2 regions of the Exiguobacterium sp. s145 genome follow, and region 1 is predicted to be linked to the other one. Evidence: riboswitches for the same ligand, from Rfam matches in the RefSeq annotation. Region 1 holds a riboswitch; the other holds the start of a gene.
What was found. Region 1 has a riboswitch for S-adenosylmethionine ahead of msrA (peptide-methionine (S)-S-oxide reductase MsrA). Riboswitches for the same ligand answer to the same signal wherever they lie in the genome.
Positions count from the first base shown of each region.

Region 1 (7,992 bases):
CGCATGTACCGGACACTCCAGTAGCGTACAAGAAAAAGAAGCCGACCGATCTGGTCTGCTTCTTTTTCTTGTGGTTCAGGACATTTGTCCTTTCAAATGAGTGTAAAATACGTTCTACTCATAATTAGAGAAAAAGGAGGATGAAGATGCAAGGAATCGTTTTTGCTTTATTCAGCGGATTGTTCATCGCATTGCAAGGGATCTTTAATGCCCGGCTCGGTGACGCGGTAGGGCCATGGATCTCCGTGACGATCGTCCATTTCGTCGGTCTGATCGGCTGTTTATTAATTTACGGATTTGTCCGCGACCGAAAAATCGGCGGTTTCCGCACTTTGCCGCTGATTTACGCAAGCGGCGGATTGCTTGGTGTCCTGGTCGTCGTGACGGAACTAACGTCGATTCAATTGCTCGGGATGACATGGGCAATGTCGCTGTTACTTGTCGCCCAGATTTTGTGTGCCTTTGTGATTGATTTGAACGGCTGGTTTGGAGTCATTAAAAAAAGCAGTAATACCGGGCAGTGGGTCGGTGTCGGCTTGATGTTGACCGGCGTCTTGATTTTTTCATTTGCCTGAATGGAATAGGAGGGATTAGAATGGGACTCGGAATGTTTTGTGCCATCGTCGCAGGAATGATGATCAGTTTACAGACCGTTTTAAATGCACGGATGAGTCATGCCTTCGGTGCTTGGGCGACGACGACATTAGTCTTTTTTGTCGGACTGCTCGGGTCGTTGCTCGCATTGATCTTCTTTCGGGGTGGAACGCTTGCGGGGCTGGCCGAAGTCGAACCGCTTTATCTGTTTGGCGGTTTCGTTGGTGTCGGGGTTGTCTTTTGTGTCATGCGGGGAATTCAGTTGCTCGGACCGTCGATTGCGATTTCCGTCGTCCTGATTTCGCAACTCAGTTTTGCGCTCTGTGTCGACGTCTTTGGCTGGTTCGGTTTACCGAAAGTCGAGTTGTCGTTCGGTCAAATCATCGGTCTGGCCGTCATGCTCAGCGGCATCTTTGTCCTGAAACGGTATCAGGTCGCAGAGGATACAGAAGAAGTGGAAGATGTTAAAGTCATTTCCTGAAGAAAAAAAGATATAAAAAAAGAGATCATTTCTTTCACGCCACTTCTACTGGTAAAGTGCGTGAAAGGGTGATCTCTTTTTGAAGCTGAATCAGACAGTGACTTCTTCTTTCCAGGCGACATCGATAAAGGCATCGCGACCGGATGCTTTCCGGTCTTTTTTGTAGTGCGTCGGATTTTTTTTGTGGAAGTCCTGATGGTATTCTTCCGCCGGATAGAAGGCGTGTGCCGGTTCGATCCGGGTGACGATTGGTTGTTTAAAACGGTTTGTCGCCGCTAAGGCGTCACGCGAAGCAATTGCTGCAAGGCGTTGTTCTTCCGTATGATAAAAAATCGCCGGAGCATACTGTGTCCCGCGGTCCTGGAATTGTCCGCCGGCATCGGTCGGATCCGTTTGCGGCCAGTACAGTTCGAGTAACCGTTCGTATGAGAACAGCGCCGGGTCAAATGTAATTTCGACGACTTCGGAATGTCCGGTCGTTCCGGTTTTGACTTGCTCGTATGTCGGATTGTCGACATGTCCTCCTGTATAGCCGGATACGATACTGTGAATCCCCGGCAGTTCCTCAAATGGTGTCACCATGCACCAGAAACATCCTCCTGCAAATGTTGCTTTTTCCATGTCATCTCTCCCTTTCCCTTGGCTTCTTGAGCCTTAATCCTGTCATGTCTGACAGTGAGAAAACGAAAACGACTCCTTTGCTTGGTTGCAAAAGGAGTCGCCGCTTTTTATCAACCAAAGCTTTCGCTTTGCTGGTCGTAGCACCTTGCTGTACGCAGGTTGCTGGGACGTCATCGATCCAGATCTCTCGGTCCACTCTTGATAAGTGTTATATGAAGTTGATGTAAGTTCGTTATCATTGGGATGATAATACCATTCATAAAAGTGGAAAGTCAATCCTTATGTTTGCAGGGCACGAAGAACGGTCGCTCCTAACGTTTTCGCTCCAATCAGTAGAGCCCGCTCATCGATTTCATATTTCGGATGGTGTTGCGGATAAATCGTCCGCCCATCCGTTTTTGCAGAGCCCGTGAAGAAATAACTGCCCGGTACTTTTTCGAGGTAATAGGCAAAGTCATCCGCTGCCATCATCGGTTTCATCTCGCGAACCTGTGCTTCCGGTAAAAAACCGGCGGCTTCCTGGACGAGCTGTGTTTCATCCGGATGATTCCAAAGCGACGGATAACCGGTCGTGAAATCGATCGAATAATCAGCGCCGACTCCGGTGCAGGTCGTCCGGGCGACGAGGTCCACCTGTTGACGTAACTGGTGCCGGAGTTGTTCATTGAACGTCCGGATTTCTCCGACGATCCGGGCTTCACCGGTGACGATGTTCGGAGCCGTTCCGGCGTGGAACGAACCGATCGCAACGATAGCCGGCTCAAACGGATCAACCCGCCGGCTGACGAGATGCTGGAGATTGCAGACAAGCTGGGCACCGGCGACGAGCGCATCCTGTGTCCGGTGCGGGGCCTGGGCATGACCGCCTTGACCATGAACAACGATTTCAAATTCATCGATCGCACATAACGTATGACCGCTGTGATAGCCGATTGATCCGACCGGAAGATCATTTTCGAGGTGGGTGCCGAAGATGGCATCGACACCGTCGAGACAACCGTCCTCAATCATCTGGATGGCACCGCCGGGGAACACTTCTTCACCGTGTTGATGAATGAAGACGACAGTACCTGCCAGTTCATCCTGTATGGCATGAAAAGCAGCGGCCAGTCCGAGAACAATCGCCGTATGACCGTCGTGTCCGCAGGCATGCATGACACCGGGACGAATCGAACGGAACGATAACTCGGTTTCTTCCTGCAACGGTAACGCATCAAAATCGGCCCGGATGGCGATTGTTTTCCCGGGACGTGTTCCTGTCAGCGTCGCGACAATTCCGCTGCCACCGACGTTCGCCCGGTAAGGAATACCGAGGGCGTCATAAAAAGCGGCGATTTTAGCGGGAGTCCGGACTTCCTGAAACGATAATTCCGGATGGCGGTGAAAGTCGCGGCGTAAACGAATCATCTCTGATTCATACTCAGTTAAGTAGGTGAATAAATTTTCTTGCATCGAAATCATCCTTTTCGGTATGTCTTGAGTAAAAACGGGTACAGATAGAGGTAATCAATCAGAGGAGGAATCAACATATGGGTGAAATCATCGTCAATGCCGTTCTTACAGTCAAAGCAGGATTAGCCGATCAAGTCTTTCCGATTTTAAGCACAGTCTACAAAGCAGCACAAAATGAACCGGGTTGCTTGCGTTATACATTACATCAATCGATTGAAAATGAACATCAGTTCATGCTTTATGAAGTGTACCGGGACGAAGAGGCTCTGGAAGCGCATATCGCATCTGATCATTATAAAGCATACCGGGAACAAATCGAGTTATACCTGGAGGATCGTCAAGTGACGAAGTACGTCGAGATGACATTCTAAATCAAGGAAAGAAGGGCGCATGGATCCGAAAGGGGCCATACGCCTTTTTCGTTGTTACATCGATTTAAAGCCGAGGAAATGTTCCTGCCAACGTGGTTCGTAAATCGAATTGATTTGCAGTTGTGAGCCGCCGGCATGAATGAAATATTCATTATCGAGCATGATACCGATGTGTGACGGTCCATCCGTGTACGTATTTTCGAAGAAGACGATATCCGACCGTTTCCCGCTGCTGATTGTCGTCCGTCGATTCGTAAAGAACGCCCCGTACCAGTAGCCGCTGACGTTCGTCCGGCCACCGTATTTCCCGGCTTCATTCGTCGCGTAATGAATCAGTCCGGAACAATCAAACCCACCGTTGGCTGCTGTTTGCGAACCCCATGTATATGGTGTTCCCAAGTGTTTGGCGGCTGCCTGAATCAACTTTTCACCGCGCGATGTATTTTTCTGTGCAATCCGTGTATCCGTCTTGACCGTGACGGCACTGACCGGCAGATAAACAGGGGACCAGCCGGACTGGATGACATAAAAATTACCGACCCGGTACCGGGGATAAACACGTTTTCCCTGTTCCACCAATCCGGCACTTTTCGGACTGACCGGTGTCGCAAAATAAGACGATGTTGCTTTGACCGTATAGATTTTTTGACGGTTAATCGCTTGTTGGGTGTAACGCATATCCGGTTTTGTTGTTCCGATGTACGGATTGATGACATAACCGGTTGTTCCGTTCGGCAAGCGGACTTGCCAAAAGTCATCGTCGATTGCTTTCAGACCAATCAACTTTGTGCCTTTACTCAAATAACCGGCAGGGCGGCTGTAAGCGACATCGGCTGAGAAGAGCGGCGTCTGATCAAAGTGGACATAAAAGACGGTGCCGACTTTCGGGCGCGCGACCGGTTTGTTTAAGCCAAGTCTGCTCGAGTCGACGAAGCCAAATGTCGTTCCAATTTTGACCCGTGTGTAGTAGCCGCTTGTACCGTAAATCGACAGTTGTGCATTTTTCTTCAGAGTGCCGATTTTTCCTGTCAGACTGGCTTTTGGATGAACGACGACTTTATCATCGAGAACGTAACGGATTCCGGTGACATCATACAAATCCGGTTTTTTCGTCACGAGATCGGCTGTCTTGACGTAAGCGTAGACGGAACCAAGCTTAACGCGTGTGTAGGAACCGCTTGTGCCATAAATGTCAATCTGTTCTGCGCGCTTCATTGTACGGATAATCGTTTTTGCCGTCGTGTCTTTAAAAATCGCTGTTGATTTGCTCGCATACCGGAGACCTGTCTTGGCATAGACTTTTGTCGGAGCAAGCGTACTCGTTAAGACGTAGGCGTATTGTTCGCGGAACAGAATCCGGCTGTAGGCACCGCTTGTTCCGTAGACCGTTAACAGCGTGTTCATCTGATGCTGCTTGAGGACGGGACTGGATGCATTAGGTGCGGAACGGATTGCCGTCGGTGTCTGGACGTATAAACGAGCTGTTTTGGCATAGACTTTTAAAGGAGCAAGTGCGCTCGTCAGGACATAGGCATACTGTCCGTTGAATAAAATCCGGCTGTAGGCACCGCTTGTGCCATATACCGTCAGCAAGGTATTTGTCTGGTGTTCTTTTAAGACGGGACTCGATGCGTTAGGTGCTTGGCGGATTGGAGTAGGTGACTGGACATAAAGTCGGGCTGTCTGCGCAAAAAACTCCAGATCGCCTAACTGAGCTGTCAGGACAAATCCATAGACGCCGTTTAAGCGGACGCGTGTATAGGCACCGGATACGCCGTAGATGTCGACGAGTTGATTTTGGGACAATATGCCGAGTGGTGTCCCTGTCGTTGCGGCGGTTGGATAAACGTTGGCAGTTTGTTGGCTGTACTTTTTACCGGTTGCTTCATAGGAGACGACTGGTTTCGTCCCGAGGTGAGCCGTTAAGACGAAAGCATATGTACCGTTCCACTCAATCCGGGTAACATTCCCTGACGTCCCGAATGTCTTGATGGAATCATTTTGTGTCAAAGTGGCAAGCGGCTTTTGTGTGGTGTCGGCGGTCGGATAGACCGGTGTTTTCTGTTGGACGAACCGTTCTCCTGTCGCCGAATAGACAGGGGTTGTACTTAAATCCGCCGTCAGGACGAACAGATAATCGGCATCCTGTTTGACGCGGGTGAAGAGACCGACCTGACCATATGTATCGATTTTGCTGTTTGGCGCAAATGTCTGAGCGGTTGCTGCCGACGAATCTGCCGATGAATACAGGGCTGTCACTTTATTTGTATACTGACTGTCAATTTTCGGATACGTCGGAGTATCCGCCAGTTGGTCTGTCTTCACAAAACGGTAGACACCATCGAGTTTAATGCGGGTAAAGAGACCTTCGACTCCGAACGTCTCGACTTCAGTAGCGGCAGGCAGGGTGCTGACTGCGGCTGTACTTTCCGTTGTTTCAAAGACCGGGGTAGCAGTCTCGGTAAACTGTTTACCGGTCGCCACTTCTGTTTGCTCGTCGACAACGGCGGCTGAATCATTTCCTTCTGCCAGCGGACTGATCGGGAAAGAACTGAACAGCATGACGGAAGCAGCGAGTGACGTGAACCATTTTTTTGAAAGAGGCATCGTATATAAAACTCCATTTCTATAGAAAATTAATTTTTACTCCAATTAAAACTAAGTTTACCATGTTCATTTTTAATGGTGTAAAAAGATATCAAAAAAAGTAAATCATCATCCAAATGATACAAGAGACGGTATGACGTTAAAAAAACGGTACCTCGTGTTAAAGAGGCACCGTCTGAATTATGCGGGATCGTCTTCGTGATCGACTTGCCATTCCCAATCGAGCATGCCGTAAATGAGCGAATCGCGCCAATGATCTTCGAGATAGACGGTTTCACGCAGCTGTCCTTCTTTCGTCATCCCAACTTTCTGAAGAACACGTTCTGAAGCGACATTTCGCGGGTCACACGTGGCAGTAATCCGGTGTAACTCCAGTTTTTCGAATCCGAATTCGAGTAAAAATGCCGCAACGGACGTTGCATAGCCGTTTCCCCATTCATCGGGTGACAGGATATAACCAATTTCGGCAATCTTGTGTTCGGTATCGGTGATTACCAGTTCACCGGCTCCGATGACACGGTCGTCCGGGAAGGTGACGGCAAAGACATAACGGCGGCGTGGATTTTCAAGTTCGCTCTCGAGAGCATCATGAATAAACTGTTTACTGTCGCTTTCGGAGTTGGGTCCCCACGATTGATACTGACTGACAATCGGTTTTGAGGCATAGGCATGGACAGCTTCTAAATCTTCTGGAGTGAAACGACGGATTCGCAGTTGCTCGTTGATTTTATAGCGCATGATGGACTCCTCCTCTGTAGTGGACTCTCTATAAGATATTAGCTGTTCAGCCCGATTTTCCTGTTTGACAGGCAAAATCAAGCGTGCTAAAGTCGGTGTATCGAATGAACAGTATAAGTATCCTCTAGGGTTCCGTTCGGCTGGACCAAGGGAGGAACATAAGGGAAACCTTATGCAACGGAGGGATAAAAGCCCGGGAGTAAAGCGTTTTTACGCTTGCTCCCGGGCTTTTTTGTTTGATTCGAACTGAAGGAGGAAATGACATGGCAAAATATTGGTTCAGCATCATTCTGGCATCCTTTTTTGAAGTCGGCTGGGTCATCGGCTTAAAGCACGCTACGACACCACTTGAATGGGCGGCGACTGTGGTCAGTATCATTATCAGTTTCACGGTTTTAATCAAGGTCAGTAATCATCTGCCGGTCGGAACAGTCTATGCCGTTTTCGTCGGACTCGGCACAGCAGGAACGGTCGTGACGGATATCGTCTTGTTTGATCAGTCCGCCTCCGTCATCAAGTTGATCTTGATCGCGGTCTTGCTCGTAGGGGTGATCGGTTTGAAATTAGTCAGCGGGGAGGGGGAACAACAATGAGTTGGTTCTATTTGATTCTGGCCGGATTGTTTGAAATGCTTGGTGTCGTTTTGATCAATACGTACAATCAACAAAAAAACGTTAAAAATCTGTTGCTGATGTTCGCTGGTTTTGGGTTCAGTTTTTTATTCCTGACCTTGGCGATGAATGAGTTGCCGATGGGAACAGCCTATGCGGTCTGGACGGGCATTGGAGCGGCAGGCGGTACGATTCTCAGCATGATTTTTTACAACGAAGCGAAGGACTGGAAACGGATTGTCTGTATCGGTTTGATTCTCAGTGCGACAATCGGCTTGAAGCTTGCAGGCGAATAAACATATCATTTAGATTACTTTTCCTGTTTGAGCCGACTGGGTGGCATATTTTAGCTGAAAAAAGGAAATACTCCTTATAAGACAAGTACGTCATTAAATTCGTGCATAAGGGGATGGATGGATATGAAAACGAAACAGTATATCGGAACGTTTTATAAAGAAGAAGAACTGATTTCAAAAATGGATGAGTTGCATCAGCAAGGTCATCGCGAAGAAGATTT
Region 1 covers NZ_JACSMV010000010.1:7,109-15,100, reverse strand. The annotation lists gene KNQ07_RS09280 (NAD(P)H-dependent flavin oxidoreductase) at 1-24, shown strand, start outside; gene KNQ07_RS09275 (DMT family transporter) at 147-575, shown strand; gene KNQ07_RS09270 (DMT family transporter) at 596-1,075, shown strand; gene msrA (peptide-methionine (S)-S-oxide reductase MsrA) at 1,166-1,696, opposite strand; SAM riboswitch class I at 1,801-1,904, opposite strand; gene KNQ07_RS09260 (M20 metallopeptidase family protein) at 1,976-3,148, opposite strand; gene KNQ07_RS09255 (putative quinol monooxygenase) at 3,226-3,519, shown strand; gene KNQ07_RS09250 (SH3 domain-containing C40 family peptidase) at 3,574-6,126, opposite strand; gene KNQ07_RS09245 (GNAT family N-acetyltransferase) at 6,307-6,864, opposite strand; gene KNQ07_RS09240 (DMT family transporter) at 7,128-7,457, shown strand; gene KNQ07_RS09235 (DMT family transporter) at 7,454-7,771, shown strand; gene KNQ07_RS09230 (general stress protein) at 7,895-7,992, shown strand, end outside.

Region 2 (7,992 bases), on a different contig from region 1:
GGCGATGATGAACTTCGATTCGGTCGAAAAAATGAGCGAACTCGTTGAGAAAACATTAAAAGACGTCTTAGCAGCAGAAGAAATTCCAGCGCAAAACGAAGTCCAATGCGGATTTGCAAGCGCCCACGACCTTAAAGGAGCGAAGCACTATGCCGAGAAAATGCTTGCCGGTCGTGATGAATGGGACATCGTCTTCGGATGATCGCGAAATCAGTCCGCGACCTCGTCGGAAATACGCCGCTCTACGAGATTACTTCATTCGATTTGCCTGCTGGTACGCGGATTTTGGCGAAGCTCGAATGGATGAACCCTGGGGGCAGCGTCAAAGACCGCCTGGGCATTCAACTCGTTGATGCCGCGATCGAACAGGGATATGTGACACGAGGCGGAACGATCATCGAACCGACTGCCGGCAACACCGGCATCGGTTTGGCGCTCGCCGCTAAAAAATATGACCTTCAAGTCATCTGTGTCGTTCCGGAAAAGTTCAGCCAGGAGAAACAGACGTTGATGCGAGCACTCGGCGCGACTGTCGTCAACACACCAACTGAACTCGATATGCAAGGCGCAATTGATAAAGCAAAAGAACTGGGACAAACGATTCCGAACAGCTATGTCCCGCTTCAATTCGAAAACGAAGAAAATCCGGTTACGTATCAGCGGACACTTGGTCCTGAGCTGATGGCGGAGCTGGATCAGATTGATTGGTTCGTTGCTGGATGCGGTTCAGGTGGAACGTTTGCCGGAACAGCGGCGTATTTAAAAGAACGTCTCGGGACAAAAGGTGCAATCGTTGAACCGGAAGGATCGGTCCTCAACGGGGGACCAGCCGGACCGCATAAGACGGAAGGCATCGGGACGGCCAAATGGCCAAGTCTCGTTTCCCGTGACTTAGTGGATGAAATTCATACGATTTCCGATCATGACGCTTTTACGAAAGTCCATGAACTGGCGGCCCGTGAAGGATTGCTCGTCGGCAGTTCGGCCGGCGCGGCACTCGTTGCAGCACTTGATCTGGCACATCGTTTTCCCGGCAGTACCATCGTCACCGTCTTTGCGGACAGTGCCGAACGGTATTTAAGCCAACAAATCTTTGAAAAGGTGGACGAGACACATGCGTAAAAAGACAGCATTGATTCATGGAGGAACAGGCGTCGATCGAGCAACAGGTGCCGTTACACCCCCGATTTATCAGACAAGTACCTACAAACAGGAAAAAATTGGTCAGTTAAAAGAAGGATATGAGTATTCCCGGACAGCGAACCCGACACGGACGAGCATCGAACGTCTGATTGCCGATCTTGAAGGCGGTGCACGCGGTTTTGCCTTCGGATCAGGGATGGCAGCGATTCACGCGGTGTTCAACCTGCTCGAATCAGGCGACCACATCGTCATGACAGATGACGTCTACGGCGGGACATTCCGTTTGATGCAGCGTGTCTTACCGAAGTTCAACATCCAAGTGACGTTCGTCGATACGACGGATCTCGCGGCGACGGAAGCTGCGGTGCAAGACAACACGAAGATGCTGTATGTCGAAACACCGACGAACCCGTTGTTGAAAGTTACAGATATCGCAGCAGTTGCTGAGATCGCGAAACGCAACAACTTGAAACTCGTCGTCGATAACACATTCGCGACACCTTACTTGCAACAACCACTCGCTCTCGGCGCAGATATCGTGCTGCACAGCGCGACAAAATACATCGGCGGTCATTCGGACGTCGTCGCCGGACTTGTCGTTGTCAACAGCGACGAGCTCGGAGAAGATCTTCACTTCATCCAGAACTCGACCGGCGGTATTCTTGGACCGCAGGACAGCTTCCTGCTCGTCCGTGGATTACGGACGCTTGGTATCCGGATGGATGCAATCGAAGAAACATCACACGATCTCGTTCAGTTCTTACAGGAACAGGACGTCGTTTCAAACATCTTCTATCCGGGACTGGCATCACATCCGGGTCACGCGACACAACAGAAACAGGCGACCGGTTTCGGCGGAATGATCAGTTTTGATGTCGGTTCAGCAGAAAATGCGGAGAAACTCGTCGAAGCGACACATTTCTTCACATTGGCTGAAAGTCTTGGAGCGGTCGAGAGTTTGATTTCCGTTCCGGCACGGATGACGCATGCGTCGATTCCAGCAGAGCGTCGCGCAGAACTCGGAATTACAGATGGTCTCGTTCGGATCTCGGTCGGTCTTGAGGACGCGGAAGACTTGAAAGAAGATTTGGCACGTGCTTTCAGTCTGCTTCAACCGGTTTCAGAAAAAACTGTTTGACAAGCAAAATAACCCCTGCTAATATTCAGATTATATTAAAAATAACTAAATACCGATAACTCTTATCGAGAGTGGTGGAGGGACTGGCCCGATGAAACCCGGCAACCGCGGAATTTATTCCGAAGTGGTGCTAATTCCAGCAGACGATTGTCTGCAAGATGAGAGCAAATGGTTTTGTGTACTGAAAAAGTGCGCGCGTTTGCTCTAAAACGTGCGCACTTTTTTTATGTTTAGGAGGGACCGTATTGATTCGCTTACAGGATGTAGGAAAGATTTATCGCTCGAAGCGCGGATCGGTTGAAGCCGTCGTCAATGTCGACTTGTCAATCGAGCGCGGTGAAATTTTTGGAATAATCGGTTATTCAGGGGCAGGGAAATCAACACTGATTCGTTTGCTGAACATGCTTGAGGCACCGACGAGCGGCTCGATTCAAATCGACGGTGTCGAAATGACGGCGCTCAAACCAAAAGAATTACGGGGCGTCCGTAAAAACGTCTCAATGGTGTTCCAACACTTTAATCTGCTTTGGTCACGGACAGTCGAAGAAAACATCATGTTCCCGCTTGAGCTCGGCGGTTATCCGAAAGCCCGTCGTAAAGAACGGGTTGCCGAACTGATTCAGCTCGTCGGACTCGACGGACGTGAAGGCGCTTATCCGTCGCAACTGTCAGGTGGACAAAAACAACGGGTCGGGATTGCCCGGGCACTGGCATCCAATCCGGACGTCTTACTCTGTGACGAAGCGACAAGTGCGCTGGATCCAAAAACGACCGACTCGATCCTCGAGTTGTTGGTCGACATCAACAAAAAATTAAAACTGACCATCGTCTTGATCACACACGAGATGCATGTCATTCAGAAAATCTGTCACCGGGTCGCCGTCATGGAAGCCGGGAAAATCGTCGAACAGGGACCGGTCGCAGAAGTGTTCCGTCACCCGAAACAGGCGATGACAAAAGAATTCGTCAAACAATTGACGTCACCATCTGAAAACGAATTGACGTTTGCGAAATTACGCGAGCGCTATCCGACCGGAAAAATCGTCCAGCTGACGTTCGTCGGTTCGACGGCGGAAAGTCCGATCCTGGCCGAAGTCATGAAAGACTCGAACTTATTATTCAATATCATCGGCGGAAACGTCGGACAGATGCAGGACGGGGCACTCGGAACGCTGTTCATTCAGTTGCTCGGTTCGGAAGAGGAAGCACAAGTGGTCATCGCCAAACTTCAAGCGAGTGACGTTGAAGTGGAGGTGGATCACCGATGAGTACATTTTTTGCAGATGTAGATTGGGATATGGTCTGGGAAGCAACAGGCAGTACGATCTATATGACGGCCGTTGCGGGACTTGCAACGTTTGTCCTTGGACTGGCAATCGGTCTGTTGTTATATGCGACGAACGAAGAATTATTGTTTAAAAACCGGACACTGTATTCCGTGCTCAGCTTTTTAGTCAATATCTTCCGTTCGATCCCGTTTATCATTCTATTGATCCTGTTGATCCCGATCACGAAAATCATCGTTGGATCATTCTTAGGACCAACGGCTGCGCTACCTGCGTTAATTCTAGGTGCAGCACCGTTTTACGGCCGGATGGTCGAACTGGCGCTTCGTGAAGTCGATAAGGGTGTCATTGAGGCGGCTGAATCGATGGGAGCAACGAAGTTTCAAATCATCTATAAAGTCCTGATTCCGGAAGCCTTGCCGGCAATCGTCTCAGGAATCACCGTTACGCTTGTCGCACTCGTCGGTTACACGGCAATGGCCGGGTTAGCCGGTGGTGGTGGACTAGGGGACATGGCCTTCATCGAAGGATTCCAGCGTTCACAAAATAACATCACGGTCATCGCGACACTGTTGATTCTTGTCATCGTCTTCATCATTCAAATTATCGGTGACCTGCTCGTCAAAGCCATCGATAAACGGTAACACCTATCTTATTTAACCTTGGGAGGAATCATTCATGAAACTTTGGAAAAAATTCGTCGGCACAGCAGCCGTATCGGTCTTAGCAGTCAGTCTTGCAGCATGTGGAGAAGAATCTTCATCAGGCGGTGGCGATTCAAAAACACTCGTCATCGGAGCGTCAAACGTTCCCCACGCTGAAATTCTCGAGCACGTCCAAAAAGAATATGAAGCAAAAGGCTATAAACTCGAAATCAAAAAGTTCCAGGATTACGTCCTGCCGAACAAAGCACTCGCTGAAAAAGAAATCGATGCGAACTATTTCCAACACGTGCCGTACCTGGAGCAACAGGAAAAAGAAAACAAAGACTATAAATTCGCGAGTGCCGGCGGCGTTCACGTCGAACCGCTTGGTGTTTACTCTAAAAAATACAAGTCTTTGGATGAATTGCCAAAAGGTGCAACGATCTTAACGAGCTCAAACGTCGCTGAACGCGGACGTGTCTTGACGTTCCTTCAAAACGAAGGACTGATCAAGTTGAAAGACGGTAAAACAACCGATGCACAGCTCAAAGACATCGCGGAAAACCCGAAAAACATCAAGTTCAAAACAAACATCGAAGCGTCACTCTTACCGCAAGCTTACAAAAACAACGAAGGCGACGCGGTCCTCATCAACACGAACTATGCGATTGACAACGGGTTGAACCCGTTGAAAGATACGATTGCACTGGAAGATGAGTCTTCACCGTACGTCAACATCATCGTCACGCGTGACGGCGATGAAAAAGACAAACGCGTCACAACATTGCTCGATATTCTCCACGAGAAAAAGAACCAGGACTGGATCACAAAAGAATACAAAGGTGCGGTCGTACCGGTCAGTAAATAATCTGCTCGATGAATGCATTCTTCCTATATAATGGAAGAATGCATTATTTTTTTGTGCGAAAGGGGGATTTCCATGCAACGTTTGAAACAGCTTCATCCACTGACAGTCGGCGTGTTACTCGGGACGTTTTTCGCCCGGCTCGGAACCTTCATCACGATGCCATTTTTTGCGATTTACTTATCGGTCGTCCTGAAATTCAGTCCGGTTGATGTCGGCTGGATCCTCAGTATCTCGGCCATCGCCAGTCTGGTCATGAGTTTCGTCGGCGGGACATTATCCGACCGCTACGGCCGCCGGACGATGATGCTCAGCGGAACGTTTGGTTTTGTGCTTGTCTTTATCGGACTGGCCCAGGTCGAGACCTTTTGGGCATTCTTCATCCTGAGTGCCTTAAACGGTATTTTCCGGTCCATCTTCGAACCGTCCGCCCGGGCGTTGATCAGTGATACGACCGATGAAAAGAACCGGCTGTTCGTCTTTAACATCCGTTACACCTGCATCAATATTGCAGCTGCGATCGGACCGGGGATCGCCTTGTTGCTCAGTGCCGGCAATACGGCGGTTACCTTCTATATTACGGCGTTCGTTTACTTCGGCTACGGCGTCGCGATTTTCATCCTGTTCCGGCGTCATCCGATCACGGAAAGTCACGGCGGGAAAAAGGTGTCGTTCGGGGCAACGGTCCGTCTGCTGAAGACCGACGTCGCCTTTACGTTCGCACTCGCCGGAATCATCTTCGGTGTCTTCGGATACAGTCAGTTCAACTCGACGTTGCCGCAGTTTTTAACGACGACGACCTTATTGTCCGGGGGAACGAGTCTGTTTGCCTTGTTGATTACGATTAACGCGATCACCGTGCTCGTCGTTCAGTACCCGATCATGAAGTTCGGTGTCAAGACATCACCGCTCGTCTCGATCACGGTCGGTATTGCGACCGTTGCCGTCGGATTATTCGTCATGGGAACGGCCGGTACGGTCTGGCTGATGATCGGCGCGATGTTCATCTTCACATGCGGGGAAGTGATGATGTTTACGATGACGGACATTTTAACGGACAGCTTTGCGACACCGGAATTACGGGGAAGTTACTTCGGGGCGATGGGCTTGACATCGATTGGTCAATCGGTCGGACCGGTCATCGGCGGACAATTGTTACTTTATTTTGGACCGGAACGTCCGCTGCCGATTTTCGGTATTTTAGCCCTCTTGACAGTTCTCGGAATACCACTGCTCTTACTGTCACAGCGGGTTCATCGTCAAACGAAACCGGAAGAAGAGAAGGAAGTCGTCTCACTTTAAAGTCATTCTCACTAAAAGGCTCGGTTTTGAGAAAAAACCATGAGCGATGACGCTTGAATAATGTGGTATGATTCATTAAGATTAGAATGATACTAAATTAGTAACTCTCGTGAACTGAATCGTCAGACACGAAATGAATAGATGGAGGGATTCTACATGAAGGCTTCACACTTAAAGATTGAAGATTTACACGTTGCAATCGACGGCAAAGAAATCTTGAAAGGCGTCAACTTAGAAATCAAAGGCGGCGAAATCCACGCGGTCATGGGACCAAACGGGACTGGTAAATCAACACTCGCATCTGCATTGATGGGTCACCCGACGTATGAAGTGACATCAGGATCAGTCACACTCGACGGCGAAGACGTCCTCGAAATGGAAGTCAACGAACGTGCGCAAGCAGGTATGTTCCTTGCAATGCAATACCCAAGCGAAATCAGTGGTGTGACGAACTCAGACTTCCTGCGTTCAGCAATCAACTCACGCCGCGAAGAAGGCGATGAAATCTCACTCATGAAATTCATCCGTCAACTCGACGCGCAAATGGGTCTTCTCGAAATGCCGGGCGAAATGGCACACCGTTACCTCAACGAAGGTTTCTCGGGCGGAGAGAAGAAACGGAATGAAATTCTCCAAATGACGATGCTGAAACCAGCGATCGCCATCCTTGACGAAATCGATTCAGGTCTTGATATCGATGCGCTTAAAGTTGTCGCAAAAGGTGTGAACGAAATGCGTTCACCTGAATTCGGCTGCTTGATCATCACGCACTATCAACGTCTCTTGAACTATATCGAGCCTGATTTCATCCACATCATGATGGGCGGAAAAATCGTCATGTCTGGTGGTAAAGAACTTGCTCACCGTCTCGAAGCAGAAGGTTATGACTGGGTTAAAAAAGAACTCGGCATCGAAGAAGTCGAAATCGAAACAAAAGCGTAAGACGAGGGAGGAAGCATGATGACTGTAGAACTGAATCTTGCCGTAAATCGCGAGGCAGTGGCAGAACGTGCGACTCGCTTAGGGGAACCGGCTTGGATGATTACCAAGCGTCAAGATGCACTTGATCTTGCCCCGACGCTCGCATTGCCAAAAGTAGAAAAAATTAAAATCGGTGGCTGGAACTTCACAGAAGGTACAGCAGATCTCGAAACGGTAACTGGTTTGACACCGGATATCGAATCGTTGATCGGTGAAAACCGTGACCATATGCTGATCACGCGTAACGGACAACTCGTCCACGCGCAAAACAGCGAAGCGACGAACGGCGTCATCTTCACGACGCTTGAAGACGCAATGAAGCACCATCCGGAGCTCGTCGAGAAATACTTCATGACAGAAGGCGTCAATGTCAACGAAGATCGTCTCGCAGCACTCAACGCAGCACTCATGAACGGCGGTACATTCCTGTATGTACCAAAAGGCTTGAAGTTGACTGTTCCGATGCAGGCCATCTATACGCTGGAACAAACAGGCGGTGCGTTGTACCACCATGCGATCATCATCGCAGATGTCGACAGTGAACTGACGTATATCGAAAACTTCGTCTCTTACGGCGAAGAAGCCCATAACGTCAACGTCGTGACAGAAGTCTTCGTCGAAGACAATGCGAAA
Region 2 covers NZ_JACSMV010000009.1:51,560-59,551, reverse strand. The annotation lists gene KNQ07_RS08970 (S-ribosylhomocysteine lyase) at 1-202, shown strand, start outside; gene KNQ07_RS08965 (PLP-dependent cysteine synthase family protein) at 199-1,122, shown strand; gene KNQ07_RS08960 (bifunctional cystathionine gamma-lyase/homocysteine desulfhydrase) at 1,115-2,281, shown strand; SAM riboswitch class I at 2,341-2,446, shown strand; gene KNQ07_RS08955 (methionine ABC transporter ATP-binding protein) at 2,527-3,549, shown strand; gene KNQ07_RS08950 (methionine ABC transporter permease) at 3,546-4,211, shown strand; gene KNQ07_RS08945 (MetQ/NlpA family ABC transporter substrate-binding protein) at 4,246-5,079, shown strand; gene KNQ07_RS08940 (MDR family MFS transporter) at 5,152-6,378, shown strand; gene sufC (Fe-S cluster assembly ATPase SufC) at 6,535-7,320, shown strand; gene sufD (Fe-S cluster assembly protein SufD) at 7,339-7,992, shown strand, end outside.
Region 2: it holds a riboswitch for S-adenosylmethionine, as region 1 does, so the genes downstream of both, KNQ07_RS08955 (methionine ABC transporter ATP-binding protein) here and msrA (peptide-methionine (S)-S-oxide reductase MsrA) in region 1, are expected to answer to the same signal.